Regions from separate parts of the Staphylococcus sp. GW823-FHT05F06 genome, predicted to be linked through region 1. Evidence: riboswitches for the same ligand, from Rfam matches in the RefSeq annotation. Region 1 holds a riboswitch; each other region holds the start of a gene.
What was found. Region 1 has a riboswitch for thiamine pyrophosphate ahead of AC1Q7N_RS08155 (ABC transporter substrate-binding protein). Riboswitches for the same ligand answer to the same signal wherever they lie in the genome.
Positions count from the first base shown of each region.

Region 2: linked by a shared signal. The riboswitch ahead of AC1Q7N_RS05140 (ECF transporter S component) and the one ahead of AC1Q7N_RS08155 (ABC transporter substrate-binding protein) in region 1 are both predicted to bind thiamine pyrophosphate.
Region 3: linked by a shared signal. The riboswitch ahead of AC1Q7N_RS09355 (3-oxoacyl-ACP reductase) and the one ahead of AC1Q7N_RS08155 (ABC transporter substrate-binding protein) in region 1 are both predicted to bind thiamine pyrophosphate.

Region 1 is NZ_JBXAHW010000011.1:5,035-15,868, reverse strand. It holds gene ausB (aureusimine biosynthesis 4'-phosphopantetheinyl transferase AusB) at 1-267, shown strand, start outside; gene lip (YSIRK-targeted triacylglycerol lipase) at 638-2,824, shown strand; gene glcP (glucose transporter GlcP) at 3,103-4,443, shown strand; gene AC1Q7N_RS08170 (ABC-ATPase domain-containing protein) at 4,598-6,301, shown strand; gene AC1Q7N_RS08165 (MepB family protein) at 6,396-6,893, shown strand; gene rarD (EamA family transporter RarD) at 7,028-7,930, shown strand; gene AC1Q7N_RS08155 (ABC transporter substrate-binding protein) at 8,038-8,949, opposite strand; TPP riboswitch at 9,005-9,106, opposite strand; gene AC1Q7N_RS08150 (anion permease) at 9,266-10,684, opposite strand.
Region 2 is NZ_JBXAHW010000005.1:124,939-135,772, forward strand. It holds gene purD (phosphoribosylamine--glycine ligase) at 1-824, shown strand, start outside; gene AC1Q7N_RS05130 (energy-coupling factor transporter transmembrane component T family protein) at 957-1,763, opposite strand; gene AC1Q7N_RS05135 (ABC transporter ATP-binding protein) at 1,756-3,159, opposite strand; gene AC1Q7N_RS05140 (ECF transporter S component) at 3,173-3,748, opposite strand; TPP riboswitch at 3,833-3,935, opposite strand; gene AC1Q7N_RS05145 (oleate hydratase) at 4,271-6,046, shown strand; gene graF (glycopeptide resistance-associated protein GraF) at 6,458-6,592, opposite strand; gene auxA (lipoteichoic acid stability factor AuxA) at 6,744-8,036, shown strand; gene AC1Q7N_RS05160 (class I SAM-dependent rRNA methyltransferase) at 8,342-9,514, shown strand; gene AC1Q7N_RS05165 (hypothetical protein) at 9,574-10,113, shown strand; gene AC1Q7N_RS05170 (phosphocarrier protein HPr) at 10,269-10,535, shown strand; gene ptsP (phosphoenolpyruvate--protein phosphotransferase) at 10,538-10,834, shown strand, end outside.
Region 3 is NZ_JBXAHW010000014.1:14,267-25,100, reverse strand. It holds gene AC1Q7N_RS09375 (alcohol dehydrogenase catalytic domain-containing protein) at 1-187, shown strand, start outside; gene AC1Q7N_RS09370 (CDP-glycerol--poly(glycerophosphate) glycerophosphotransferase) at 204-1,898, shown strand; gene AC1Q7N_RS09365 (HAD family hydrolase) at 2,267-2,962, shown strand; gene AC1Q7N_RS09360 (NtaA/DmoA family FMN-dependent monooxygenase) at 3,052-4,356, opposite strand; gene AC1Q7N_RS09355 (3-oxoacyl-ACP reductase) at 4,405-5,157, opposite strand; TPP riboswitch at 5,259-5,358, opposite strand; gene AC1Q7N_RS09350 (deoxynucleoside kinase) at 5,513-6,175, opposite strand; gene AC1Q7N_RS09345 (deoxynucleoside kinase) at 6,168-6,785, opposite strand; gene tadA (tRNA adenosine(34) deaminase TadA) at 6,852-7,358, shown strand; gene AC1Q7N_RS09335 (Cof-type HAD-IIB family hydrolase) at 7,526-8,404, shown strand; gene AC1Q7N_RS09330 (NADPH-dependent FMN reductase) at 8,409-8,975, shown strand; gene sdrG (MSCRAMM family adhesin SdrG) at 9,458-10,834, shown strand, end outside.

The sequences.
Region 1 (10,834 bases):
AAGAATTTTACAACAAATGAATTTAACCAAGTGACTACACTTAAAGATTTTTATGAAATTTGGACTAAGAAAGAAAGTTATACAAAACTCATCGGTGAGGGATTGATGAATGGTTTAGACTGCTATGATGTGACGCAAAATTTGAGATTTTTAAAAAAACATGTCCAATTTACCTCAGTAGATTATTTTAAAAGACTCATTCAAATATGTCATATGAGTAAACATAGTTTGAACTTTGAAGTGGTGCCGCTCACACAATTATTATAATGGTGTAAATTTACAAAAGACGCTTAAGCGATATGAAAATCGTTTGAGTGTCTTTTTAAACTTTAAAGGTTGTACGATTGACTAATTGATATCGAGATGGTGCATATGTGTGTATTTAAAAGTTTAAATTTAAGTACATATTTTATTGTTATTTATATAGTTGTAAAAAGAAATTAATAATAGGTTAATATTCATTGTGTAAAATTGGTGTTGTTCTCATAAATTGTTAAATCATTCAACTAAAAGAGAGGAGTTTATTGATGAAAGCTTGGATTCAAAGAATTTTAGAAATTATCCCACGCGAAATTATTAATCTTTTCATTTAAGTCACAGTTATAAATGATATAAAAAAGATAGAGGTGCTTTAAACATGAAAAATAAAAAGAATTCATATAGCATTCGAAAGTTAAGTGTAGGTGCGTCTTCAATCATTGTTGCATCGATGTTATTTATTGGCGGAGGCTCAGTACATGCTGCTGAATCCAATCACCTTGAAAATCAAGAACAATCAGAAGTAAGTGCATCACATTCTATTGAGATGCAACACAAAAATCAAGAAACTCAACAAACTGAGAATAAAGATAATAAAACTAACCATTCAGAAACAATTGATAAGACTCCAACTATACATAACAATGGCTACTCATATCATGAGACACCTAGTACTGACGTTAAATCTAATGAAGACAAACAAATTGATAGTCAATCCAATCAACCTCAGACATCTATGCCAAATAATGATCAACAAAACCCTAAAAAAGTAGCGGAACATACAACGAAAAGTATAAATGCAAAAAAAGAAGAAACTAGAAAGAATGAAAATGCAAAGAGCCTAGTACAACCCCAACAAGATGATAAAACAACATCTGAACAAACAAAAATGAAAGAATCACGTGAACAGGAGATTACAAACGAGCAAAAGCAGTTACAAAGTAAAGATGTAAAAAATGCTCAACAAGAAAATCAAAATATAGACCAAGAAAAATCTCAAGAAAAAATTAAAGTCCAACAATCGAACATCGAAAAGGCTCAAAAATCTTCAAGAATAGATGGAAAATTAGATAATCAATACAATAAAGATGCAACGCAATCGGATGAGGGGACTGCATCTGAGAACGTTTCAGAACAGCATATAACAGCAAAAGATGGAGGTGTTACACGAAATAATCGTGGAGATAAACATTTAAATCAAGAAAAGCCAACAACATCATCAGATAAAGAACTTAAAGTGGATGACATAGACAAAGATCTTTCCACAAAAGAATCTCCTGAAAATGAAAAAGATGATTCTAGAAAAGGGATTAAAGCACTCACTAAAAACTCTCAGGCAACAACAAGAAATACTGCGACAACAGAGGCATCCAAAGAATTGAAGGATCAAACAAATAAAGTAGCATCACAAAAAGAATATAAAAATCATGATCCTATTATTCTTGTACACGGCTTTAATGGTTATGCATCAGGAACTGGTCCCGTTACAGGAAAAGGTAACTATTGGGGTGGTAACCGTCTCAAAATTATTCAAGATTATAGAGCTAAAGGTTATAACGTGATGGAAGCAAGTGTAAGTGCATTTGGCAGTAATTATGATAGAGCTGTAGAATTGTACTATTACATTAAAGGTGGACGTGTAGACTATGGTGCGGCACATGCGGCAAAATATGGACACGAGCGTTACGGAAAAACATACGCCGGCGCTTATAAGGATTGGAAGCCTGGTCAAAAAATTCATCTCATTGGGCATAGTATGGGTGGTCAAACAATTCGTTATCTTGAAGAGTTATTACGACATGGTAGTCCAGAAGAGGTAGAATACCAGAAACAACATGGTGGTGACATTTCTCCGTTATATAAAGGTGGACAAGATAATATGATATCGTCTATTACTACTATTGCCACACCACATAATGGCACCCATGCTGCAGATTTATTAGGTAATGAAGAAATTATTAGACAAGTAGCATATGACTATGCAAGGTCAAAAGGTAATAAATTATCTCATGTTGATGTTGGTTTAAGTCAATGGGGACTTAAACAAAGAGAAGACGAAACATTAGCTCAATATATTCAACGTGTGAAACAAAGTAAATTATGGACAACAAAAGATAATGGATTTTATGATTTAACTACTGAGGGTACAGATATCTTAAATCAAAAAACATCCTTAAACCCCAATATTGTTTACAAAACATATCAGGGTGAATCTACAAGACCAGGTCCAAATGGTACTCAAAAAGCAGATGTCAATATGAACATAGGCTATACATTAACTGCAAATACGATTGGTAAAGTAAAAGACAAAGCGTGGAGAGAAAACGATGGACTAGTGTCTGTCATCTCTGGGCAATATCCATTGAACCAAGCGCATACGTCTGCGACAGATCAAGTTCAAAAAGGAGTATGGCAAGTGACACCAGTTAAACATAATTGGGACCATGGTGACTTCGTTGGTACAGATACATCAGAAGTTCGTATCTCTAAAGAAGAATTAGAAGATTTCTGGGACAACATGTTTGAAGATATGGTACGTAATGAAAAAGTGACAGATAAACAATAATTAAATAAAGAAAAATCAAAGGCACCTTATCCGGTCGATAGAAATTGTGAGCGGATAGGGTGTTTTATATATGTATTACTAGAATCAATGATTATATTTAAATTGCTATGATTAGTGAAGTTATTGATATAGATAATTTAAGCAATATGATGATATTTATTAATACTTGATTTGAATATCAAATCAAGTATTAATAAGTAAATGTTAATAAAATTATGTTGAAACGCTTTCATAAAGGCATTATAATTAGTCTAGCTGTAGAAAAAGGAATGATACGAATGAAAGCAAATAAGTATTTAATCTTTATTTTGGGAGCACTTGGTGGCTTATTATATGGTTATGATAATGGTGTGATTTCCGGTGCTTTATTATTTATACATAAAGACATACCTCTCAATAGTACAACTGAGGGTATCGTTGTGTCTTCAATGTTAATTGGCGCAATAGTCGGTGCGGGAAGCAGTGGGCCACTTGCTGATAAATTAGGTCGTCGACGTCTAGTAATGCTCATCGCTATTGTATTTATTATTGGGGCACTGATTCTTGCTGCATCAACCAATTTAGCATTATTAATTATTGGACGTTTAATTATTGGTTTAGCAGTGGGTGGTTCGATGTCTACGGTACCTGTTTATTTAAGTGAAATGGCACCGACAGAATATCGTGGCTCACTAGGTTCACTTAATCAACTAATGATTACAATTGGTATTTTAGCAGCATATTTAGTCAACTATGCATTTGCGGATATTGAGGGTTGGCGTTGGATGCTAGGATTAGCAGTTGTTCCATCGGTTATTTTACTTGTGGGTATTTATTTTATGCCTGAGAGTCCAAGATGGTTACTTGAAAATAGAAACGAAGAAGCCGCTCGTCAAGTGATGAAGATTACTTATGACGATAGCGAAATTGATAAAGAACTTAAAGAGATGAAAGAAATTAACGCTATCTCTGAATCTACATGGACAGTCATTAAATCACCATGGTTAGGTAGAATATTAATTGTAGGTTGTATATTTGCTATTTTCCAGCAATTTATTGGTATCAATGCAGTCATTTTCTATTCATCTTCAATCTTTGCTAAGGCTGGACTGGGTGAAGCGGCGTCTATATTAGGTTCAGTTGGTATAGGAACTATTAATGTTCTTGTAACAATAGTTGCCATTTTTGTAGTAGATAAGATTGATCGTAAAAAACTACTTGTTGGTGGTAATATTGGTATGATTGCCTCATTATTAATTATGGCAATCTTAATTTGGACAATTGGAATTGCTTCATCAGCGTGGATTATTATTGTTTGTTTATCATTATTTATTGTATTCTTTGGGATTTCTTGGGGACCTGTTCTATGGGTTATGCTACCTGAATTATTCCCGATGCGCGCACGTGGCGCTGCTACGGGCATTTCAGCGCTTGTGCTAAATATCGGAACGCTTATCGTGTCATTGTTCTTCCCAATATTAAGTGATGCATTAAGTACAGAATGGGTATTTTTAATCTTTGCATTCATAGGTGTTTTAGCGATGATTTTCGTAATTAAATTCTTACCAGAAACACGCGGACGTAGTTTAGAAGAAATAGAATATGAATTACGTGAACGTACAGGAGCAAGAACTGAATAATTACAATGTGAAGTACTTCAAATTTTCAATGTATAGTTGAAAATTTGGAGTATTTTTTAGTTCAAATATTTTTGTAGGAATGTCAACGTTTAGTACACTTGATAATAGGCACAAGAATAATAGTAATGATATATGAACGTTGGAGGTTGAAAATATGAAAAGTGCCCAAGCACTTGAACAGACTTTAACATCGTTAGACGGTCAAAAGTACGGTGCGTATAAGCAAATAAAAGACCTATACGAATTTAATTTATTTAAACTACGTATTGACCATATCCAAGCTGATCCATTTGCGCCACCATCTAAGATGAGTGTTGTTATAGATCGCCAACAAGCAAAATTTCCTGATTCTTTATTAAATTCTGAACTGAAACAACGGGCTGTGAGTGATTACTTAACGCGCGTGTTTCATAAGCAGATTCAATCAATAGTAGCCCAAGATAAAAAAGTAAGTAAAATTCAAATTGATAGTTGTGGCCAAGAAATCTTAGAGCGTACCGCAGTAGTAATTAAGAATCGTCAAATTGAGGCACGTATTGAAGTTGGATTACCAGCACGAGGACGTACCATATTAGGTAGAATAGCAAGACATACACTTATTAATGTATTACCTCAAATAGTAGAACATGCCTTATGTTATCGCAACATTAATGTTTCACAATTGGAACAACAAGTTGAATTAATGATAGATCAAGAGGAGATTAGACAACAGTTAGTAAAACGTGACCTTGTTGCATTTGTAGCAAATGGTGCTATTTTACCAAGAAAAAGTGGTGTTTCAGATCTCCCTATGAATAACGCTATTGAATTTAAAAGTCCTAAACAATATGAGATTGTAATGAAACTATCGAGTGGCAAAGTTATTAAGGGTATGGGTATTCCTAAAGGCATTACACTAATAGTTGGAGGCGGTTATCATGGTAAATCAACATTACTTGAAGCGTTAGAACGAGGTGTATATAATCATATTGCTGGTGATGGTAGAGAATATGTGATCACAAATCAAGATGCAATGAAAATTCGTGCTGAAGACGGAAGAAGTATTCAAAATGTTAATATCCAGCCATTTATTGATCATTTGCCAGGTGAAAGAGATACTACACATTTTTCAACTGAAAATGCGAGTGGTAGTACGTCTCAAGCTGCAAATGTCATGGAAGCTTTAGAATCACAAGCATCATTGTTACTCATTGATGAAGATACATCTGCAACGAATTTCATGATTCGTGATGGTCGTATGCAACGTTTAATTGCTCCCGAAAAAGAGCCGATTACCCCCTTTTCTAATAAGGTAAAAGCATTATATGACGACCATAACGTGTCGACTATTCTAATCGTTGGAGGTTCGGGAGATTATTTTGACGTGGCAGATCAAGTATTGATGATGGATGAATATGTGTTGAAAGATGTTACGCAACATGCTAAAGACATTGCGCAGTCAGACGGTTATCAAAGAAGGCTTTCTTCTCACTATCAGTTCGGTCACATTCCATCAAGAATTCCGTTGAGAGCGAGTTTTAATCAAAAAGGGAAACGTGATCGCTTTAAAGCTAAAGGATTGAATGTAGTAACGTATGGTAAGGAAACTATTCATATTTCTGGCTTAGAACAACTTGTCGATGACAGTCAAACACAAGGTTTAGCGATGATGTTAAGTTATGTAAAAAATGAATTGCTAGATGACAAAAGTACGATTGTAGAATTGACCAATAGTTTGTATCAACGGATTGAGAAACACGGATTAGATGTTATATCAAATCATCAGGGGCATCCTGGTCATTTAGCGCTACCTAGAAAGCAGGAGTTTATTGCGACACTTAATCGATATCGTAGATTAAAAATAAAGCAAAGGGAATAAATATATGCCCATTTTAAATATTTATTATAAAAGTATTTCAGAGTTTGCGTCGATGTATTGAACTTTGAGACTAAAAGTAAAGGGGAGTATGAAGATGAAGTCTTCAGTTCGATTGTTGAATCACATCATAAAGATAATGAACTTACAACAATCATTAATTATAAGAGATGAACAGTGGAATCAATCTTATGAGGCATACAATTTTAATATTAATGGCTACGTATTTAAAAGTAGGTTAGCTAAGAAAACAACAAAGAAAAAAGGATATTTTTTATCGCTTTGGGAAAAAGATAAAACAAAGAAAAATCGAGCATTTGACTATGAGTCATTTCCTGGGAAATTAATTGTACACGTGATGGATGATTCTCAAGTAGGTCAGTTTATTTTTCCAAAACATGTACTTTTTCATAAAGGTATTTTAAGAAATCATGCATCTAAAGGGAAAATGGCTTTTCGAGTGTATCCTACATGGGAGAAAGATTTAAATCGTGTCGCTCACAAGACACAAGAGTGGCAAAAACAATACTTTATAGATATGTCTCAAACAATTGATGTACCAAGTATTAAACGTGCTTATTTTAATGAAGATTGATTATAAAATCAAAAGCTGTACACAAACAGATATGTGTAAATATTGCTGTTTTATTAGTAAATTTGATTACATAACTGTCAATGAGTTGGAATGAGTCTCATTTTTTAATCATTTATATTGAGGGAGGGTTAATGGTGTCTTCGGAGTATAAAAAAGGAATATTTTTAGCTTTAGGTGCTTATATTTTATGGGGGATTTTACCCATATATTGGCGTTTAATTGATGAAATAGGCGCTTTTGAAATTTTGGCATTCCGTATTATTTTTTCAGTGATATTTATGATTTTTGTGCTCATTATAGGAAAAAATCAACGGAACGCTTTTTTTAGAGATGTTAATCAGTTGGTATCGCATCCCGTGCAACTTATTGCCATCATAGTTGCAGGGTATGTTATTACAGTGAATTGGGGGACATTTATTTGGGCAGTATCTAATGGTCACGTGCTACAATCTAGCTTAGGTTACTACATTAACCCACTAGTGAGTATCGTCTTGGCGCTTATATTTTTAAAAGAGAGATTTAATAAATTCGAATGGTTAGCCATCATCTTTGCACTAGTAGGCGTACTTTATATGACAATAAAAATCGGTGAATTTCCATTTATTTCACTTCTATTAGCATTTTCTTTTGGTATATATGGTTTATTAAAAAAGATTGTGCATATCGATGCGATAAGTAGCATCACTATTGAATGTATTGTTACTGCACCAGCCGGTTTAATCTATGTTATTTACCTATGGCAGCAACAACACATAACATTTGGATTAAATATATCATCATTTTGGCTACTATTTTCAGGTGCAATTACAGCAATACCATTGATTCTGTTCTCAGCAGGTGCTAAGCGAATTCCATTATCGTTAACTGGCTTCATTCAGTATGTAGGGCCGACAATCATGTTTATCTTAGGTATCTTTGTCTTTAAAGAGCCATTTAACACTGATCAATTGATTACCTTTATTTTTATATGGATAGGTATTGTGTTATATAGTATTTCTCAATATGTTCAAATTAAGAAAAACCCAGTTGTAAAATAGTAAAATAAATATACCTTCACTTTATTTGATGTACATTCTCTAAATTAGATATTGATTCTAACTATTGATGTGTACATTAACGTTTAAATAGAGTGAAGGTATATTTTTTATTTTGTATATCGACTGAATAGTAGTTGATTTGTAAAATATAAAGTTGGGTTAATCGTGTCTTTAATATCATTGACTTCTTTAAGCCACAACTGTAAATCATTGTAGTAGTCGGAACTCATAGACAAATCATTTGTAAAACATTTAGCTGTTGCTTCAATTGTATCTTTGTTTAATTGGTTAGAGATATCAGTTTGAGTATACGTTGAGTAAATTTCAATTGCACTTTCTAAATGATGATTGATGTAATGAATGGCCTTTTGAATGACTTTCAGAAACTTTTTAAGTTTGACCTCACTCGTATTTAATACTTCAGGTGTAGTAATGAAAATGAGTTGACAAAAATCGGGTACATTATAATTTTTAAGTGGAAAATAATCTACATTAAGTCCTTGATTTCTAGCTTCAAGAATTTCAAAATTTTCGAAAATGAGTGTAGCAGCATCAGCTTTATCAGTTAAAAGTGCATCAGTATGATAAAAGCTATGATTAACTGGTGTGATGTCACCCTCTTTATATGTGCCACCATCAGCTTCAATCATCGTTTTAGCCATGGCAATACCACCTGGACCGGGAGCGCCAGGATATTGAAGCCGTTTACCGATTAAATCTTTGGGGCGAGCGATATTTTTATCTTTGTTATACATAATACCTCCGTTAGTGTGAAGATATCTCGCAAACCCGATGACGTTTTGTTCTTTAGCTCTATCTTGAACCAGATGAATAGGTTCAGTAATCGCGATATCCATTGAACCATTTTCAATCTCGTCTAGTGCGTCAAAGTGTTCCTTTGATTCAATCATCTCAATTTCTAATGATTCTTCTTTAAACCAACCTTTTTCGATACCTAAGATTAACGGCATATGATCAGGATTTAAAAACCATTCTAAACCTACTGTTAATTTGTCCATAAAAAATTCCTCCATCCATTTAATTATTGCGTAAAAAAGTGAATGAAGAAACAGTTATCAATATTGCTCACTTTCCTACGCCGGTGCTAACCAACAGGTTCAAGGGTTGAAAGTAGACTTTCTCTCAGCAAATTGAATTGCACCCCTAGTGATACTAGTTAATCTATGTACAGAATAACATAGTTGAATTGAATAAAAAGCAAAATGAATATAGTAAATATTAATCTTGGGAGTATGATGCAAAAAAATAAGCTAACGTTTCAAACGTTAGCTTACAATATATTTGATGAACTGAAGTTTAATTAAAATTCTAACTTTACATCATACCTATGAGTTTCATCCATAGTGAACCTACACCAATCCAAATAATAAAATAGACTATACCAAGTACAATATTCATAGTCCACCAGCGCTTTTGTGTAACATAGCCAGCTGCGTATAATATGGGCGCTGGTCCACTACTATAGTGTGTTGTTGATGCCAGTAAGTTACCAAAGAACCCTAACATTAATGCACTGAATAATGGCGGTGCACCCGAAGCGACTGCAACACCGAGTAACGCGGCGTACATGGCGCTGACATGTGCTGTTGCACTTGCGAATAAATAATGTGAGTAGAAATAAAACAAGATGAGTAAAACTAAAACGATAGGCCAACTAAAGCCATTTAAACCTTGAGCAATGAGTTTGCTTAACCATGGGATAAAGCCTAACTTGTTTAATTGTTCTGCCATTAATACAAGAACTGAGAACCAAACGAGTGTATTCCATGCGCCTGTTTCATTTAAAATATCTGACCACGCTAATACACCTGTTAATAGTAACAATGCTAAAGCAATAAATGCAGTGAGCGTGGCATCAACATTAATGAAGCTTCCTAATACCCACAAAGCCAATGCTATGATAAAGATACCAACCATCAATTTTTCGGCTATAGACATATGTCCCATTTCTTCTAGTTGTTCAGTAGCCCATTTTTTAGCGTTAGGCGTTTCTTTAACAGTTGGTGGGTATAATTTATAAATAATGAAAGGGACAACGATGAGAGAAATCAATCCGGGTATAATAGCAGCAACAAACCAATTCATCCATGTAATTTGAACGTGTGCCGTTTTTTCAGCTAAACTTTGCGCTATAGGGTTACCGGCCATAGCTGTTAAAAACATAGCTGAAGTAATTAAATTACCTTGGAACTCAGTAAAGATTAAAAACGCACCCATTTTTCTCTCAGAACCATCTCTCGGCGATGAACCAAATGACTCTGACAAGGACTTAATGATTGGAAACATAATACCACCAGCACGTGCTGTATTACTTGGCGTAGCAGGAGCTAAGATAAGATCAACACCAACAAGTGAATAAGCCAAACCAAGCGTTTTCTTTCCAAATAATTTAACGAATTGCAGAGCAATACGTCGACCTAGCCCTGTTTTTACAAATCCTCTTGAAATGAAAAAGGCCATTGCAATAAGCCAAATACTACTATTACCGAAGCCTTGAACGGCAGTTTTTGTATCAACAATTCCAACCAAAATCATGATTGTAAAACCAATGATTGATACTGCACCTATAGTCATAGGTTGGGTAATACAAGCAATGATGGTTGACACAAAAATAGCAAACATAAACCAAGCTTGATCATTTAAGGCATCTGGTTTAATAGGCGTCAATGCCCAGATAATTAAACCAACGACAATAGGTAGAATAAACTTACGATATTTAACAGTACTTCCCACGACACCATCTTCCTTTACCTAAATCTTTTTTACATTTTAATCATAGTCTTATCACACGCTGATGTACAGGTCTTTTTATAATCGTACAACGTTCAAACATCATTACTTTTTTAAATCAGTTTAAGAGTTAGATAAACAGTAATTTATAAA
Region 2 (10,834 bases), on a different contig from region 1:
CAATCGTAATAAAGAAAGACGGTTTAGCAGCAGGTAAAGGGGTTATTATTGCTTTTACGAGAGAAGACGCATTAGATGGGGTCAAAAAAATTTATCAAGAAGAAAAAGGGAAAGTCGTTTTCGAAAGTTATTTAGAAGGAGAAGAGTTTTCTTTAATGACTTTTGTAAATGGAGATTATGCGGTTCCTTTCGACTGTATTGCTCAAGATCATAAGCGAGCATTTGATAATGATCAAGGACCAAATACTGGTGGGATGGGCGCATATTGCCCTGTACCCCACATTGATGCATCTGTTCTTGAACAAACCAATAAGGAGATTGCTCAACCTATTGCTAAAGCTATGGCACAAGAAGGTCATGACTTCTTCGGATTACTATATATTGGTGCAATTTTAACAAAAGATGGACCTAAAGTTATTGAATTTAATGCACGTTTTGGTGATCCTGAAGCACAAGTATTATTAACACGTTTAGAAAGTGACTTAATGCAACTCATTATCGATTTGGAAAATTGCCAACCCATTCATTTTAACTGGAAAGATGAAGCTGTTGTAGGAGTAATGCTAGCATCTAAAGGATACCCTGGTTCATATGAAAAAGGGCATGAAATAAGTGGTTTTAATCTAGATTCTCATTATTATGTGAGTGGATTAAAGAAAGAAGGTCAATGTTTTGTGAATTCTGGTGGAAGAGTTATCCTAGCTATAGGGGAAGGTCCAACAGTTGAAAAAGCACAAGCAAATGCATATGAACATGCACGACAAATAAAAAGTGATAATCTTTTTTATCGTAATGATATTGGGAATAAAGCCATCACTAAGTAAAATTGGTTGTTCAATTTGAAATAAAGTCCTTCGTTGATTGGATAAGATCAACGAAGGACATTTTTTATGATTTCTATTTACATTGGAATAAAATGAATATTTACTTTTAATTAAATATTTGGTGTATGATTATTAGTCTAATTGTCCAAAACGGACATCATGAATACCAGTAATTGGAAGGTATGATGATAAGACAAATGACAAAGTAATGATAATTAATATACAAGCAATAAATACGATATCTTTATATGAAAATGGTACCCGATAGTAGTATGTTCTCGGACCATCTTTAAAACCTTTAGACTCCATTGCAACTGAAAGTTGATGTGCACGTCGAATATTTTGACTTAATAAAGGTATGACTAAATGATTAAGACGCTTGATTCCTTTATAGTTAGATGCATCTATCATTTGATAACGCATTTTTAGGGAACGTCTTAATTGAATAAGAGAACTTATTATAAGTGGAACCATTCTAATCGCTGCCATAAAAGCATAAGCAAACTTTGGCTTTACCTTTAAATGTTGCATTAAACTATAAAAAATCATTACAATTTGTGAAGTCAATGCGATTAGTATACCAAACATTGAAACGGTAATTGTTCTCATAGATAGATGAAGACCTCGTACAATACTTTCTGTACTTATTTGCAAAATACCAAATTTTACAAGCATATGTTCTCCATCACCATATAAAATCATAAATAATGATGACATCAAGGCAAAGAGGGTTGTAACTAATATAAATATTGCCGTTATTTTAAATTCTGTACCGTTAAATAAAAGTAAGAACATAAACATTAATATGACGATATAAATCATAAAGTCGAAGTTATGGATAAATATAATGAAAAAGAATAATGCGATACCTAAAAGTAACTTAGTAATAATATTTACATCATCAACGAAGGTGTGGCGTTTTTTCCATCTTTCAAACAATGTGTTCACCTTCCATTTCTTTAAGACACCCATCTTCCACGCGTAATCGTCTTGTTGGATATCGTTTAATAATTTCTGGATCATGTGTCACCATGATAATTGTTTGACCTTGATTAACGCGTTCTTGAAATAACTTAATAAGTTGAAATGTATTATGACTATCTAGACCGAATGTTGGTTCATCTAGTAAAATAATCTCTGCCTTTGAACTTAATGCTGTTGCAACACTTAAACGACGCTTTTGACCTGTTGATATTTCAAAAGGATGATGATCCTTAACTTGATCTAAATGTAATAATTTTAACAGATCCATGGTTTCATCATTCGCATGCTTAGGATCTAAGTGATTATAATGAATATACACTTCATCATAAACAGAATTAGTAATAAATTGTAATTCAGGGTTCTGATATACCAAATACATATGCTTTGCCGCTTGTTTAATTTTAGATAATAATTGATCGCGATAAAACATGTCACCTTCATATTTAATCAGTTGTAACATAGCTTCTAGTAAAGAGGTTTTACCAGCACCATTTTTACCAGTGATTGTTAACCATTCACCTGAATACAGTTTAAGCTCCTTGGATGAAAAAAGTGTCTTTTTACCTCTAATAATTTGCCCGTCGTCAAAATGAAATAAGAGGTTCTTTGTTTGATTAGGTAATGGGATGGGGCGTGGTGCACTGTGCCATGCTCTAGGGTGCCAAACTCCATATTCAGTTAATAACGCTTCATAATGATCCAAGATTTGTTCTGGGGTGTCGTCAGCAACAATTTCACCATCATAATTTAATAACAATACGCGGTCAACATGTTGCCAAATATGTTCAACCTTATGCTCAACAATTAAAACTGTTTGATCTTCCCAAAGATTGATTAATTTCTTCCATAAATCTTCAGTTGCTTTCACGTCGAGCATTGCAGTAGGCTCATCTAAAAAAAGTGTCTTTGATTTTTGTAGTATTGTTTCAACAATAGCTAACTTCTGTTTCATGCCACCACTTAGATTATTGACATATGTTTTATGAGTAACATTAAGGTCTACAGACTTTAGTGCTTCTTCGATTTCTTGATCCATCTCACTTCTAGGAATATTTCTATTTTCTAAAACAAATGCAAGTTCTTCATATACTTTTGGCATACAAAATTGATTATCTGGATCTTGAAATATAACGCCACTATCATGATCAATATTCAATTCATCATATTTCATCGGAAGTTCAATTAAATTAGGTACTATTCCACTTAATACATTAAGTAATGTGCTTTTACCTGATCCGGAAGGACCGAGTAAAAGCACTTTTTCTTTATTTTTAATCTCAAGATTTAAGTTATTGAATATTTTCCTATCACCATTCGGATACTTTAAACGTAAATTTTTAACACGTAACAATTAAAAAATCCCCTTATAGGTTATCGTAATCTTGTTGTGATGCTGGTCTAAAGAATTTAGTTACACCGGTTTTATCTAATGCTTTGACAATCCAGTATGAAACTAAACCAGCTAATACAATTCCGCTAATTGAACGGAAAACTATAAATAGTAGTAAGTTCCATCCAGCAACTTCGTTTAAGTAACCATAGAAGTAATCCACTGGGAAAGAGATTAAAGCAGTTGCTAACCCAGCAAGCATTGCTACAGCAGCAGAACGTGATTTGTATTTAAAAATAGCAAATATAATTTCACAAGCCAATCCCTGTAATATCGCATATATGATAGTAGGTATATCAAATTTTCCCATAACAATCGTTTCACCAGCTCCAGCTGCGATTTCTGCTAATAATGCTATACCTGGCTTAGGAATGATTAAGTAACAAACGACTGCTGCCATAAACCATACACCATATGTAAGTTGTTCTAAGTGAATACCCGCAACTTGTACAATATTGTAAACAAACCACCATAAGTTATAAATGATGGCAAATACTACTGAAATTAAAACTGTCACAAGAATTTCAGATAGTTTCAAACCTTTTGACATAAAAAACATCCTCCTAAAAAACGCACAACCTTCTCTAGGAAAGTTGTGCGTCAGAAGTTACATCTAATCATAATCCATTAGATTAGATGTATAACAACACTTTCCTACGCTAGTAACTAGCTAGATCAGGTTCGAAGGGTTTGAGGTTGGCCTCATCTCAGTAAAGAATACACCCCTAGTGCGTTCAATTATTTAATTAATTTAAATGTATGATTTTTATCATATATTGTCAAGGTTCTTTCGAGTATTGTTATTTAAATGAGAAATATATTTACTATTATAGAGATGAATTGCAATAAATGTGTATCGAAGTAAAATTTATAGAATTAATGATTTAAATTTTTCTAACCAGTCTTTAATTTGATATTAAAAATAGCTAAATAAAAATGATTAGTATAGTTTTAAGTAAACTAAATTAAAAAATAACCAATTGTTTGTTTTATTACACAAAGAGGAGTAAAATACAATTGAAAGCGATATCATATAGATTTTCAAACTTTATCTAATTGGAGTGATGTTTCTATGTATTATACAAATAGTAATTATGAAGCGTTTGCTCGGCCTAAAAAACCTGAAAATGTTGATAATAAATCAGCCTATTTGATAGGGGCTGGATTAGCTTCTTTAGCTGCAGCATGTTTTTTAATTAGAGATGGACAAATGAAAGGCGAGAATATCCATATTTTAGAAGAGTTAGATATCTCAGGAGGAAGTTTAGATGGCATCAATATGGAGCATCATGGCTATGTAGTACGTGGTGGCAGAGAAATGGAAAATCATTTTGAATGCTTATGGGATTTATTCAGAAGTATACCATCACTTGAGCAAACTAATGCTTCTGTGTTAGACGAGTTTTATTGGTTAAATAAAGAAGACCCTAATTATTCTAAATGTAGAGCGATTGAAAGTGGAGGTAAGCGTATTGATACTGATGGTGATTTTACATTAACAAAAAAAGCAATTAAAGAAATTTTAAATTTATGTTTGATGAAAGAAGAAGATTTAGACGATGTTAAAATCACTGATGTCTTTTCAAGAGACTTTTTAAATTCTAATTTTTGGCTTTATTGGAAAACAATGTTTGCATTCGAGCCATGGCATTCAGCGATGGAGATGCGTAGATATCTTATGCGTTTTGTGCATCATATTGGTGGTTTAGCAGATTTTAGTGCATTAAAATTTACTAAGTATAATCAATATGAATCTTTAGTATTACCGATGATAGAATATCTAAAATCACATAGCGTGAACTTTGAATTTGGAGTACAAGTGAATAATATTTTAGTTGATGCAACACCATCTACTAAAATTGCTAGAGAAATCATTTTAACTAGAGATGATAAAGAAGAATCTATCCCGTTGACAGTTAATGACTTGGTATTTGTTACTAATGGAAGTATTACCGAAAGTTCAACCTATGGTGATAATGACCACCCTGCTCCTATAACACATTCTTTAGGTGGTAGTTGGACATTATGGAAAAACTTAGCTAATCAAAGTCCTGAATTCGGAAGACCTGAGAAATTCTGTGATCACATTCCAGCTAAAAGTTGGTTCGTATCAGCAACGGCAACAACAGATAATAAAAAAATAATCTCATATATCGAACAATTATGTAAAAGAGATGTTTTATCAGGTCGGACAGTCACAGGCGGTATCATTTCTGTCGCTAATTCGAGTTGGCAACTTAGTTTTACAGTGAACCGTCAGCAACAATTTAAGAAACAACCTAAAAATCAAGTTAGTGTATGGATTTACGCATTATACTCTGACGAAAAAGGAGACTTCATTAAAAAACCAATCACGGAATGTACTGGTAGTGAAATCTGTCAAGAATGGTTATATCATATGGGTGTTCCACAAGAGGAAATTGTTGAATTAGCTCAATCAGAATGTAACACGATTCCTGTTTATATGCCATATGTAACTGCATATTTCATGCCTAGAGCATACAAAGATCGACCGTTAGTAGTACCGAATGGCTCTAAAAATTTAGCATTTATTGGAAACTTTGCAGAAACAGCACGGGATACTGTATTCACTACAGAATATTCAGTTAGAACAGCTATGGAAGCTGTTTATCAATTATTAGATGTTGATAGAGGTGTACCTGAAGTTTATGCCTCTGAATTTGATGCACGCGTACTGATGGATGCATTTTATGAATTAAATGATCGTAAATCTTTACATGAACTTGTTAATAAAAACTTTATTAAAAGATCAGTATTAAATACAGTGCTGAAGAAAATACGTGGTACTTTCATTGAAGAATTGTTACGTAAACATAAATTACTATAGTGTAATTAAATGATAAATATAACTGTCGTCCAAGATTAGAATTTTGGCGACAGTTTTTTCTATCATTGATATTAATAATGATTTAAGAGCTATGACGCAAATCTTTCGAAAAAGTAGTCGTAAAATTGTTGTGTAATTTCTTTTGGATAAATAAATATTCTGCTGAATTTTACATAAATGTCAACTGTGAAATAAAAAAGGTTAAATAATAACGTAGATTTGTATTAAAAGAAATTATTATAATGATAATCATAGATGAACGCCTTTATTAGTACAGAAAAAAGACAATTTCTATCAAAAATTTTAATAGAAATTGTCTTTTTATATTACTTATGAACTCAATGATTCAACGATTTAAATGCTAATAGATCATCTTATTATCTAGCATAAACACTTATATCATTAGTGAAATTAATCTAGTGTATCTTGAATATCTTTCTTTGTTTGTTCGATATCATCTGTTTTTTCTTCGTTTTGTTCTTTAAGTTTTTCTTCTACTTCTTTGGCTTTTTCTGCTGATTTTTTTTCGAATTCTTTATTTGTCATAAAAATTCACCTCTTTAATAGGATTTCTGTTTACACAAATGTTTTACCCCGTTATTCTATTAATAAACGTTTGTAGGACTATAGATGTATTTCATGATATTTTAAAGACAATTAAACGATCTTCATATATAATAATTTTGAGGTGAACAGTATGTCTTTTCTTAGGAAACACACCGAAATTATATTTAGTTATATCATCGGTATCGTTTCACTTTTTACAGGTCTCATTATTTTTATTAACTTACCTTTAATCAAACAATTTAAAGGTGACAAAAAGGTTGATACGCATGTGCATAACGTATGGGAATTCCTAAATGCCTTTTTTGCCGAGATTATAAAAGTGATGAGTAAATTTATTGGTGGCTTTCCAATTACAAGTGCCATAGTAATCATCGTATTTGGTATTCTAGTGATGCTGTTAGGTCACACTTTATTTAGAACTATTAAATACGATTATGACATTTCAATTTTCTTTTTAGTTATTGGCATTATGTACTTTATCATTACATTATTGCTAATGACACAAGTGTATGGCTTTTTTGCTATCGTCTTTATTATTCCTTTTACAGTTCATATTGGTTACATAGTTTATAAAGATGAGTTGAACCAAGACAATCGAAAGAACCATTATATGTGGATTATTGTAACTTATGGAATGAGTTATCTTATTACCCAAATTTCGCTATATGGACGTATTGACGCAAATGAAATTGAATCAATTGATATTTTAAGTGTAAATACATTCTTCATTATTATGTGGTTATTAGGTCAGATGGCTATATGGAATTTCTTATTCCTAAGACGTTCATTACCACTCACTAAAGAAGAATTAGGCGAAGAGGAACCTGAACTTTCAAGAACTAATAAAGGCAATGTATCTAATCAAACTAAAGTTCACTTAAAACAACTACAAAATAAGACAACCGAGTATGCACGTAAGACTAGAAGAAGTGTTGATTTAGATAAAATTAGAGCCAAAAGGGACAAATTTAAGCAAAAAATTAACAGCATAGTAGATATACAAGAGGACGATATTCCAAATTGGATGAAAAAACCTAAATGGGTTAAACCTATGTATGTTCAATTGTTTTGTGGTGTAATTATTCTGTTTTTTGCTTTTCTAGAATTTAATAATAGAAACGCATTATTCTTAACTGGTGAATGGGAGTTATCACAAACGCAATATGTAGTTGAGTGGGTAACATTATTATTGCTACTTTTCATTATTATTATTTATATTGCAACTACATTAACTTATTATTTAAGGGATAAATATTATTATTTACAACTCTTTATGGGCAGTATTTTATTCTTTAAATTTCTTACAGAATTTATCAATATTATGGTACATGGATTATTATTATCAATTTTCATTACGCCAATCTTATTATTAATGCTTATTGCAATGATTGTTGCTTATTCTTTACAGTTGAGAGAAAAATAAATAGGTTAAATTTGATTTATAACAACTAATCATTGGTGAAAATACTTAACTTTTCAAATCAATAATTGTATTTATCTAACTTTATATTCAATGACCAGTAAGAAATATCACAGAAAGGTTTCTATGTGAGCAATACATTTCATGGGTGGGATAGTGAATTCAGAATGAATTTCGTCCCACTCTTTTTCTGTGTGATTCACTAAAGTTATTTGTTAAAATGATGTTGAAATTATATGGTGTTAACTGATTTACGAAACAAAATTATCATAACTAACAGTGATAAAAATTAAGAGAGGTATTCATTTATGAAACTTGCTACGCTAAATAAAGGCAAAGAAACAAAGTATTTAAACCACTATCCATTAATAGATGAAGAAGATTTATTTGAACATGATCATCTTAAAGAAGGTGATTTGATAACACTGGTGACAGAGCAACAACAATATATAGCTACTGGATATATTGGAAGACAACATAAAGGATTAGGGTGGGTATTGAGTTATAATCAAAATGAAGAGATTAACACTTTGTTTTTTAAACGTTTATTTGAAGCTGCATTAGAAGAGCGACAATACTATTTCAACATAGAAGGTACAAATGCATTTAGATTATTTAATGCTGAAGGTGACGGTGTAGGTGGCCTGACAATTGATAATTATAACGGACATCTTTTAATTCAATGGTATTCGAAAGGAATATATAAATTTAGATTTCCTATCTTAGAAGCAATCAAAGAGGTATATGAATACACTTCAATTTTTGAGAAAATGCGTTTTAAAGGTACTTCCTACACTGGTGGCTTTGTAGAAGGTAATGCTCCTGAATTTCCTATCGTTGTAGAAGAAAATTTTACCTTTTATAATGTAGACCTAAACGATGGTCTTATGACTGGTATATTTTTAGATCAAAAAGAAGTTAGAAAAAAATTAAGAGATCAGTTTTCAGAAAGACGACACGTACTTAACTTATTCAGTTACACTGGAGCGTTTTCAGTAATAGCAGCTGAAAATGCAAACTCAACAACAAGTGTAGACTTAGCAAATCGCTCTAGAGGGCTAACTGAAGAAAATTTTGGTTTAAATGGTATTAATCCTAAATCTCAATATATTTATGTTATGGATACGTTTGATTTTTATAATTATGCAGGACGACATGGACATCAATACGATACAATTGTTATTGATCCACCTAGCTTTGCGAGAAATAAGAAAAAAACATTCTCTGTTCAAAAAGATTATAATTTATTAATTGAAGGAGCCCTTAACATTTTATCGCCAGGAGGTACATTACTATTATGTACGAATTCAAGTGCATTTTCTCTTAAGGCATTTAAAAACGTAATAAAGAAAACATTAGCCCAAAATAATATTGTATATGAAATAAATGAAGTAATGGGGTTACCTAAAGATTTTAAAACTCATCCTCACTACAAACCTTCAAAATATTTAAAAGCAGTATTTGTAACAATAAAACATTAATTTTCTATAAATATGGGTATAAATCACTGTTGAAGTTTTATTTGAAAGGATGTCATTATATGGGAATTAGAAGTAAACTAACTAATAATATTACAAATAAAGTAGGGAACTCATTATTGAACATAGAGGAAATTAAAGAGAAAGGTGATTTGCCAACTACACAGGAAGAACTTAGACAACGCAGAGAAAGAGCTGAAACTCTAGTTAAAAAGAAATCGCTACTTTCCTCCGGTGCTAGTATTGTCCCTATTCCAGGACTTGATTTTGGAGTAGATCTTAAATTAATGAGAGATATTATAGAGGATGTAAATAAAATTTATGGTTTAGATCACGATCAAGTTAATTCATTGAGTGATCAAGTGAAAGAAAGAATTATGTCTGCAGCGGCAATTCAAGGAAGTCAATTTATTGGACGTAAGGTATCTGAGGCGTTGCTTAAAGTTGTGATTAAAGATGTAGCTAAACGAGCAGCTGCCAAACAAACAAAATGGTTCCCGTTTGTTGGGCAAGCTGTATCTGCATCCATTAGCTATTATTTTATGAGCAAATTAGGTAAAGATCATATTAATAAATGTGAAAAAGTTATCAATAACTTATAGAAGTGTTATAATCGTCTCGAGGTGCAAAATTTATATGTTGAAAACGATTTTAAACGAATTGAATTTAGCTATAGGTTTTGGTAAAGTTAAGTTGTAAATATTTTGTTAGATTGTAATAATATTGAAGATTCTAACTGTACAAAGGAGAGTTTAATATGGAACAAAAATCATATGTAATCACAGACGAAACAGGGATTCATGCTCGCCCTGCTACAATGCTAGTACAAACTGCATCAAAATTTGATTCAGATATTCAATTAGAATATAACGGGAAGAAAGTTAATTTAAAATCAATCATGGGTGTAATGAGCTTAGGTGTAGGTAAAGATGCTGAAATAACTATTTATGCTGACGGTAGCGATGAAACTGACGCAATTCAATCTATCACTGATGTCTTATCAAAAGAAGGTTTAGCTGAATAATTATGTCTAAATTAATTAAAGGGATTGCTGCATCAGATGGTGTGGCAATCGCAAAAGCTTACTTAATTGTAGAGCCAGACTTATCCTATGACAGTAACGAAAAAGTTACTGACATAGAAAGTGAAGTTGAAAAGTTTAATGACGCTATCGAAGCTTCAAAAATCGAATTAACTAAAATAAGAAATAATGCCGAAGCTCAATTAGGTGCTGATAAAGCAGCGATTTTTGATGCACATTTACTTGTTTTAGATGATCCAGAATTAATACAACCCATTCAAGACAAAATTAGAAATGACAAA
Region 3 (10,834 bases), on a different contig from region 1:
CAGAAGTGGTTTAAAGGATTTTGAAAAAACTATTGAATTGTATCGTAAATATCCTGAAGTTCTTAATCAATTAGCATTACTTAAAGGTAAAGAATTTGAAATAAATACCATAGAAGATCTCATTACAGCGTTCGAATATGATATTTCTAACGCATGGGGAAAAACAGTTTTAAAATGGAATATTTAAAGAAAAGGAAACAACTATGACAAAGCAAAATATATTTATAGATGACATTTATTGGGAACGTGTCCAACTCTTCGTCAAAGGACATTTTGAAGGAGTAAAACCTACAAGAAATTTCCTTCTTAGAAATCTAACAGAAACAAAACTATTAAATGCCAATCATGTTAATATTCAAGGGTCAACTTTTGAGGCAAGATTTAATATTGCTATTTTAGAAAAAGGTAATTTTTTAGGTACAGGCAATTATATATTAATCAACCGACAAGAAGATGAATATGTCTGCCAAATTAACCCCAAATTTTTGAATGATAAAAAAAATCAGATGACTTTAGAGGAGTTAAGAGATTACAACTCACTTGAGACCCAATCGTTACAAAAAAGTTATTTATTAAAAAAGTATGGTAAAAGTTTCCAAAGATATAATAACAAAGAGATTAAATCTTACGTCATTGTTCCGGCAATATCCCAAGAAATTAATGAGTTTATTTTTAAAGTTCAATATAAATCTGAAATAAAGAAAATAAGTAAACTTAAGCAATTATCATACATATTACATAAAGCTTTGAGGAAAATTAGCTTCAATGTGAGAGATAAAATATATTTGTCGGTATTTAACATTTCCAAAACAGTATATAAGAATAATAAAAATCATGTTTTGTTTACATCAGATTCTAGAGCAAATATGTCAGGAAATTTTAAATTTATATACGAAGAAATGCTTAAACAACAATTGGACAAAAAACTTGTCATTCATTCTATTTTTAAACCTAATATAGCAAATAGGAGATCGTTTATTGATAAATTAAAATTTCCATATTTTTTAGGAAAATCTAAATATATCTTGGTTGATGATTATCATCCGATGATATATAAACTTCAATTTAGAGAAAACCAAGAAATAGTTCAAGTATGGCATGCTGTGGGTGCTTTTAAGACTGTAGGATTTAGTAGAACTGGGAAAAAAGGAGGACCTTTCATAGACTCTATTGGACATAGGAATTATAGTAAAGCTTATGTTTCGTCAAATAATGATATTCTTTACTATGCTGAAGCTTTTGGAATTGAAGAACATAGGGTTATTCCAACAGGTGTTCCACGTACGGATGTTTTGTTCGATGAATCTTATAAAACACGCATTAAACAAAGTTTAGAAACAAAATTACCAATTATAAAAAATAAAAAAGTCATTCTTTTTGCACCTACATTTAGAGGAAATGGACATCGCACAGCACACTATCCTTTCTTTAAAATTAATTTTGCAAGATTAGCTAGTTATTGTGAAGAACATCAAGCTACTGTTCTGTTTAAAATGCATCCTTTTGTTAGAAATAAATTAAATATCCCAGCAATTTATAGTAAATATTTTTTAGATATTTCAAATTACCGCGAAGTAAATGATGTATTGTTCATTACGGATATTTTAATCTCTGATTATTCTTCTTTAATCTATGAATTTTCAGTTTTTAAAAAACCAATGCTTTTTTATGCTTTTGATTTGGAAGATTATATTTACACGAGAGATTTTTATGAACCTTATGAAACCTTTGTTCCTGGTAAAATAGTGAAAACTTTTGATGAGCTTATTTTAGCTTTAGAAAATAATGATTTTGAATTAGAAAAGGTGAAGCCGTTTTTAAATAAAAATTTTAAATATAAAGATGGTAAATCAAGTGAACGATTAGTTAAAGATTTATTTAACAAATTTTTTCAGTAAAAGAATTTAAATTTTCTAATTTATGATAATTGTAACAATGGGTAAATAATAAGTTAAAAAATTTATATCATAGTGAAACAACTCTAAATCTAGTCATGTCTAGTAAATTTTCAAAGTATAGTTAAGTCATTTTGTTTTTAGCAAGTTCTAGATTAGTGATGTACAAAACGTATTATGAATAGAGTCTTTTAAAGTATGTATTAATTAATAAAAGTACCTAAAGAAAATAGCCATTTTTAATTTTGAACCCAATTTTAGTTTTTATACTTAAATAAAGTTCAGTTTCCTATAATTGTCATGTAATCTATAATACAATAGTTTATGTAACTATAATTAATATAAAAATCATTTTCAGGAGAGAATTAAAATTGGAATGGATATTATTTGATAAAGATGGTACATTGATTGAGTTTGACAGTAGTTGGGAAAAAATTGGCGTACGTCTCGTTGATCAACTTTTAGAAACCTTTCCAGTACATGATAAGGAAGCGGCACATCGCCAATTAGGCATTATCGATAAAAAAATTAAGCCAGATTCTGTTATGGGATCGGGTTCATTAGGTGAAATTATAGAGTCTTTTAATGGTGTAACAGGTAAAGAAACATCAGATTGGACAAAGGATACGAGTCAGGAACTCATTGATTCAAGAGTGCCTGAAAACAATTGGATTGATGGTGTACAAGAAACTATTCAAGCTCTTAGAAATGAAGGATATCACATAGGTATAGTAACAAGTGATACTAAAAAAGGAGTCGATCAATTTCTGGAGGAAACGCAAACTAGAAATCTCTTTGATTTAGTAATTTCTACAGAAACACACGCAGAAGAAAAGCCACATCCTAAAGTTTTAGATCCACTATTTAATGCTTTTGATGTTAAACCAGAAAAGGTAGCAATAGTAGGAGATACGGCCAACGATATGAAAACCGCGATTAATGCTCATTTAGGATTAGCTATCGGTGTGCTAACAGGCGTGGCTAAAAAAGAGGAACTCTACGACGCAGATGTCATCATTAATAGTGCAAAAGATGTTAAACAAGTTATAGAGCAATACGGAAAATAAAGTTTTTAAATTGAGTAAGACGTAGATGTGTGAGTCGATTCGCACGTCTACGTCCTTTTTCTTTTAATAATACATAAAAAACATCGGTTTTATGAGTCGAGATTTAATAATGTACGTAGTGTAGATTGATTATAAGAATTTTTAAATAAAGCACGACGTTGTAGTTCTGGTATAATGTATTTTAAAAAATCTTCAAGGCTATGGGGTAATGAAGGTGGCATCAGATTAAAGCCGTCTGCAACGCCTTCATTAAACCACTGCTCCATCTCATCCACTATCTCCTCAGGTGTACCTATAAGAGTAAGATGACCACCACCGGCACTTAAGTAACCTAATAATTCTCTTACAGTCGGTTGTTTATCTTTTATAATGGCTAAAACTGTTTCATATCGACCAATCGGACCTTTGAAATTTTTAGCAGGAGGTAAGGGAGGAACTGGTTCATCTAATTCCCAATCTGAACAATCTTGTTGAACAAAAAAACTGAGTTGCTTTAAAGCATCTTCAATGGGTAATTTTTGATCAAGTTCTGCTTTTTTTGATAATGCTTTTTCATGGGTTTCACCTACATAAGTTACTAAACCAGGGAAAATTTTAATTTTTCTATCTGGATGTTGAGTTTTAGAAATAGCATCAGACAATTTCTTTTTATAACTACGTGCTTGCTTGATATCCCATGAAACAGAGTAAACAGCATCAGCATATTTTGCTGCTAATGCAATACCTTCTTTTGACGCACCGGCTTGCATAGATACTGGTTTACCTTGAGGACTTTGTGGTGTTGTATGTGGTCCTCGTACTTGAAAATAGTCTCCCTCATGATAAAAAGGTTTAATATCTTTAGACTCAATAATTTTGTTGTTGTTTTTATCTGGTACATAAGATGCAGTTGACCAAGAAGTGAATAGCTGATTCATTACCGATGCAAATTCATCTGCTTTTTTGTAGCGCTCATGTCTTTCTGGTAAGTATTGAAGACTGTGATTTTGGGCTTCAATATCTGTCATGGATGTGACTAAATTCCAACCCACACGGCCATGAGATAAGTAGTCTAGACTTAATAATTGACGAGAAGCGGTGAATGGATTTGAAAATGTACTCGATATTGTTGGCACTAATCCTATATGTGATGTAACTTGTGCAATAGCTGATAAGTTAATTATAGGATCAAACCAAAAAGCGGGCATAGTAGTATTATCACTTGCATTAAAGGCTTGATTATCTGCAAAAAAGACGATATCCAAAAGACCTTTTTCAGCTATTTGAGCTAAATGCTGATAATAAGATATGTTGCCGATATCCTCAATATTAGAATCTTTCATACGCCATGCCGCTTGATGATGACCACATCCATACAGTAACACACCTATGTTAAGAAAGTGATTATTTGTCATATGAACACCTCATTAATTATTATCTTTTTGTAAAAAATACACAAACAATTAGTTCATTGTTAAACCACCGTCAACGGTAATATTTTGACCTGTTACGCCACGTGCTTCATCTGAAGCGAGATATACGACCATATTGGCTACATCTTGAGGTGATGTTACTTTTCTAAGAGGTGTAGTTTGAGCAATTAAATCAAATACTTCAGGTGTAGTGACTGCACTTGCATCAGTCGTTTTGAGTAATCCTCCAGAAACAACATTTGCTGTAATACCATATTGTCCAAGTTCTGCAGCAATATTACGAGTAAAGCCAATGAGACCTGCCTTTGCTGTTGTATACTCATGATAAGGTACGACTGGATTTTGATACAAATTGGTTCCAATACTAACAATGCATCCACTTTGTTGTTCTATAAATTGTGGTATGACGCTTTGAGTCACATTAAATGCTCCTTTTAAAGTACCATTAAGTTGTTGTTGATAATCTTCCCAAGTTAAATCTTTAAACGATTTTTGCTGATTTGGATCAAATTTAAAACCAACAAGTGCATTATTAATGACTATATCTATTTTTCCAAAATGTTGTGTGGCAGTTTGAATCATTCGATTCACATCGTTTCTGTCTGTCACATCAGCTTGAATAGCTATAGCCCTACTTTGATTATAATTTCTAATTAATTTTTCAGCTTTATCCTTATTTTGTTTGTAATTAACAACAACATTGTAGCCTTTTTCTAGTAAAGTTATTGCAATTTTAGCGCCTAATCCACGACTACTTCCCGTGATAATTGCAGTTTTTTTCATCTTTATGCCCCCAATAATTTTTATTTGTATAAGAAAAAATGCACAACCTTCATGAGAAAAGTTGTGCATCCAAATCAATATATAAAGACAGAATGATAATTAGATGAGATTCAACACTTTCCTCCGCTAGTATAAGCTAGTTCAGGTTCAAAGGGTTTGGATGATATCCATCTCAGTTAAAAAACACCCCTAGTGCATATAATTCAGTTATAGTATAAACATAGAATTTTTATAAAATATTGTCAACATTCTTAATAATAGCTATATCTGTTATTTTAATATTTGAGTAAAAGGTATATGAAATAACTTGTGAAAGTATATAAATATAAGCTCTAATTTTCTACAATTAGATATATTATCTTGTATCCACTTGTCGGTATGCTTTAATAACTTGAGCAATTTTATCAATGACTGAATCAAGGGAGTCTACGTCTTCGTGTATGTCATATTCATTAATATTAAGTCGAACAACAGGACATGCATTAAAATTGTTAATCCAATTTTCATACCGTTTAAATAGTTTTTTCCAATATTCTGGATCTGTATTGATTTCCATGTCACGTCCCCGCTGTTGAATACGATCAATTACTTCATCATAATCACATTCTAGATAAATCAGAACATCAGGCTTTGGAAAATAAGGTGTCATAACCATTGCATTAAATAATTCGTAATACGTGTGGTAGTCGTCAGCACTCATTGTTCCTTGTTCTTCGTGCATTTTTGCAAAAATATCCACATCTTCATAAATTGAACGATCTTGAACGAATCCGCCACCATACTCAAACATGCGTTTTTGTTCCTTAAAACGTTCAGCAAGAAAGTAAATTTGAAGATGAAAGCTCCAACGTTCAAAATTATGATAAAATTTATCTAAATAAGGATTATGGTCTACATTCTCAAAGGAAGTTTTAAAATTTAACTTGTCAGCAAGTGCTTGTGTTAACGTAGATTTACCAACCCCTACAGTGCCAGCAATGGTTATTACTGCATTTTGAGGAATACCATAATTATTCATCTTTATTTTCTCCAATCATAGGTTTTACTAAATTTAAAATATTTTGGTAATCGTAATCATTTTTAACGAAATCTTGTTGAGATGTATCAATTCGAATGACATTTGCACCGTCATTCTTTAATGATTCATAATAAGCAAGATAATCTTTTTTTAAAGTAAGTAAATAGTCATCTTCTATTTGAGATTCAAAGCTACGATTACGTTGTGCAATTCTAGATTTTAATACATCTAAATCAGCATCTAAAAAGATAATTGTATTTGGCATTTCGATATCTTCAGTTAAAATATCAAAAATACGACTGAATTTATCAAATTCTTTAGCATCTAAAGTATTTTTAGCAAAAATTTTATTTTTATGAATATGATAATCGCTAACTATACCTTGATTTAGCGACTCAATATCTCTAATCTGTTTATATCTGTTACATAAAAAGAACATTTCAGTTTGAAAACTCCACTTTTCTATATCATCATAAAAATCAGATAGAAATGGATTTTCATCAACAATTTCTTTCTCTTCATAAAAACCAAACGTCTTGCTTAATCGGTGAGCAAGAGAGGATTTACCAACACCTATAGGTCCTTCGATTGCAATAAATGGTTTATTCATAATCACTTCTCCAAATGTTAAGATAGACAATGAGTATTGTACCATAAGTGAGGTATTCCAACACATATGAAAAAAAATCATGATTACATGCGCTTAGCAATTAATGAAGCACACAAAGCCAAAGCATTAGGAGAAGTTCCAATCGGAGCAGTTATTGTTAAAGAGGATCAAGTCATTGCACGTGCACATAATTTAAGGGAAACATTGCAGCAACCTACTGCCCATGCAGAGCACATAGCGATAGAACGGGCGTCAGAAGTTGTCGGCAGTTGGAGATTAGAAGAATGTACGTTGTATGTTACATTAGAGCCCTGTGTCATGTGTGCGGGCACTATTATTATGAGCCGTATTCCAAAGGTTGTGTATGGTGCTACTGATCCCAAAGGAGGATGTTCAGGAAGTCTTATGAATTTATTAGAACAACCGCAGTTTAATCATAGGGCAATCGTAGAAAAAGGAATTTTAGAAGAAGAGTGTGCAGAACTATTGAGAAGTTTTTTTAAGGAAATACGTGAAAAGAAAAAAGCAGAAAAACAGGGGAAGATACAAAAGGATATAAATTTGTTAAAATGATGTCGTACATAAATAAACGTATTTTTGAAGTCCAGTAAATCGTTAAAGATTGTGTGATAACATATAACAATGATGAAGTTAAGACACATGCTACACACATTAATTTTAAATCAATTAAAAAAATTCATATAGCATCACTTTAAAATAAGTGGAAACGAGGTCAACTAATGATAAAGCTAATAGCAACTGATATGGATGGAACATTACTTAACGCTGGTCATGAAATCACCACTATGAATCAAGAAGCGATAAAATTTGCGCAAGCGAACGGCATTACAGTAGTTATTGCAACTGGTAGAGCATTTTATGAGGCACAAACACCTGTTGCTGAAACAGACTTAAAAGTACCTTACATATGTTTGAATGGTGCAGAAGTTCGTGATGAATCATTTAATATAATGAGTACATCGCATCTTAATCATGATTTAGTACACAAAATTACTACAGCACTTAAAAATAATCATATTTATTATCAAATTTACACAAACCGTGGCATATATACAGAAGATCCTAAACGTGATTTAGCAATCTATATAGATATTGCAGAACGTGCGGGTCAAAAAGCAGATGTAGACAAGATACGAAATAATATACAAAAACGCATAGATAACGGTACTTTAAAAGTTGTAGATAATTATGATTCAATTGAAGATATTCCTGGAGAACTTATTATGAAGGTGTTAGCTTTTGATGCAGATTTAAGTAAAATCGACCAAGTAGGTCAAGCGTTAGCATCATCACCAAATTTAGCAGTATCTTCATCATCAAGAGGTAATCTAGAAATCACTCATTCAAACGCTCAAAAAGGCATTGCCTTATCAGCTATTGCTCATCAATTGGGTATAGATTTAACAGATGTGATAGCAATAGGAGATAATTTAAATGATATTTCAATGCTAGAACGTGTAGGTTATCCAGTAGCAATGAATAATGCTACAGACGAAGTTAAACATATTGCTAAATATGTCACAGACACCAATGAAAATAGTGGAGTTGGAAAAGCAATCATGAAAATATTAAAAGAAGAAAATAATTTAGAGGTGTAAAATAATGAAAGGTTTAATTATTATAGGGAGTGCTCAAGTAGGGTCTCATACGAACGCTTTATCAAAATATTTAAAAGGTCAACTCGGCGAACATGATGTTGAGGTGGAAATCTTTGACCTAGCTGAGAAACCCATTCATCAATTGGATTTTGCTGGTACAACACAAGCAGTTGATGAAATTAAAAACAATGTCAAATCTTTACAGAGTAAAGCAATGGAAGCAGATTTCTTAATTTTAGGAACGCCAAATTATCATGGATCGTTTTCAGGTATTCTTAAAAATGCACTTGACCACCTTAATATGGACCATTTCAAAATGAAACCCGTGGGACTCATTTGCAATAGTGGAGGAATAGTAAGTTCTGAGCCATTATCACACTTAAGAGTCATCGTACGTAGTTTACTTGGTATTGCTGTACCAACGCAAATTGCTACACATGACTCTGATTATGCTAAATTAGAAGATGGTACCTTATACTTAGAAGATAATGAATTTCAACTACGTGCAAAATTGTTTGTTGATCAAATTGTATCCTTCGTAACAAATAGTCCATATGAACACTTAAAATAATCATATTTTATGATTTGTTTTTATCAAGCAATATCATTAAATTAGCTCCCTTTGATGTTTTTAGTAAACATTAAAGGGAGTCTTTATATTTATTGCCTTAATAAAACATATACATGATTTTTGAGATTTAACTTTAAAATATTCCATAAAACACTGTGACAGAGATGTGCATAATACTAATATGAAACACCGCGGTTATTTATATTTTTATCATTCGAAATAGTTTGGTGACAATTTTTTTGATGAATATAGTAATAATTTCAACTATTTATGTTATTAGAATTTTAAGAAATGTAGAGCGAATTAATTAACTGTTTATTAAATGTTTGTTAACATATTTAAAAAATATTGCAAAAAAGACTTATATACTATATTGTATTTTACTCTAGAAACGATTTTTACTTGAAAATTACATTGAAATAGTCAAAGATAAGGAGTTTTTATGATTAAAAAAAAATAATTTACTAACTAAAAAGAAACCTATAGCAAATAAATCCAATAAATATGCAATTAGAAAATTCACAGTAGGTACAGCGTCTATTGTAATAGGTGCAACATTATTGTTTGGTTTAGGTCATAATGAGGCCAAAGCTGAGGAGAATACAGTACAAGACGTTAAAGATTCGAATATGGATGATGAATTATCAGATAGCAATGATCAGTCCAGTAATGAAGAAAAGAATGATGTAATCAATAATAGTCAGTCAATAAACACCGATGATGATAACCAAATAAAAAAAGAAGAAACGAATAGCAACGATGCCATAGAAAATCGCTCTAAAGATATAACACAGTCAACAACAAATGTAGATGAAAACGAAGCAACATTTTTACAAAAGACCCCTCAAGATAATACTCAGCTTAAAGAAGAAGTGGTAAAAGAACCCTCATCAGTCGAATCCTCAAATTCATCAATGGATACTGCCCAACAACCATCTCATACAACAATAAATAGTGAAGCATCTATTCAAACAAGTGATAATGAAGAAAATTCCCGCGTATCAGATTTTGCTAACTCTAAAATAATAGAGAGTAACACTGAATCCAATAAAGAAGAGAATACTATAGAGCAACCTAACAAAGTAAGAGAAGATTCAATAACAAGTCAACCGTCTAGCTATAAAAATATAGATGAAAAAATTTCAAATCAAGATGAGTTATTAAATTTACCAATAAATGAATATGAAAATAAGGTTAGACCGTTATCTACAACATCTGCCCAACCATCGAGTAAGCGTGTAACCGTAAATCAATTAGCGGCAGAACAAGGTTCGAATGTTAATCATTTAATTAAAGTTACTGATCAAAGTATTACTGAAGGATATGATGATAGTGATGGTATTATTAAAGCACATGATGCTGAAAACTTAATCTATGATGTAACTTTTGAAGTAGATGATAAGGTGAAATCTGGTGATACGATGACAGTGAATATAGATAAGAATACAGTTCCATCAGATTTAACCGATAGTTTTGCAATACCAAAAATAAAAGATAATTCTGGAGAAATCATCGCTACAGGTACTTATGACAACACAAATAAACAAATTACCTACACTTTTACAGATTATGTAGATAAATATGAAAATATTAAAGCGCACCTTAAATTAACATCATACATTGATAAATCAAAGGTTCCAAATAATAACACTAAGTTAGATGTAGAATATAAGACGGCCCTTTCATCAGTAAATAAAACAATTACGGTTGAATATCAAAAACCTAACGAAAATCGGACTGCTAACCTTCAAAGTATGTTCACAAACATAGATACGAAAAACCATACAGTTGAGCAAACGATTTATATTAACCCTCTTCGTTATTCAGCCAAGGAAACAAATGTAAATATTTCAGGGAAT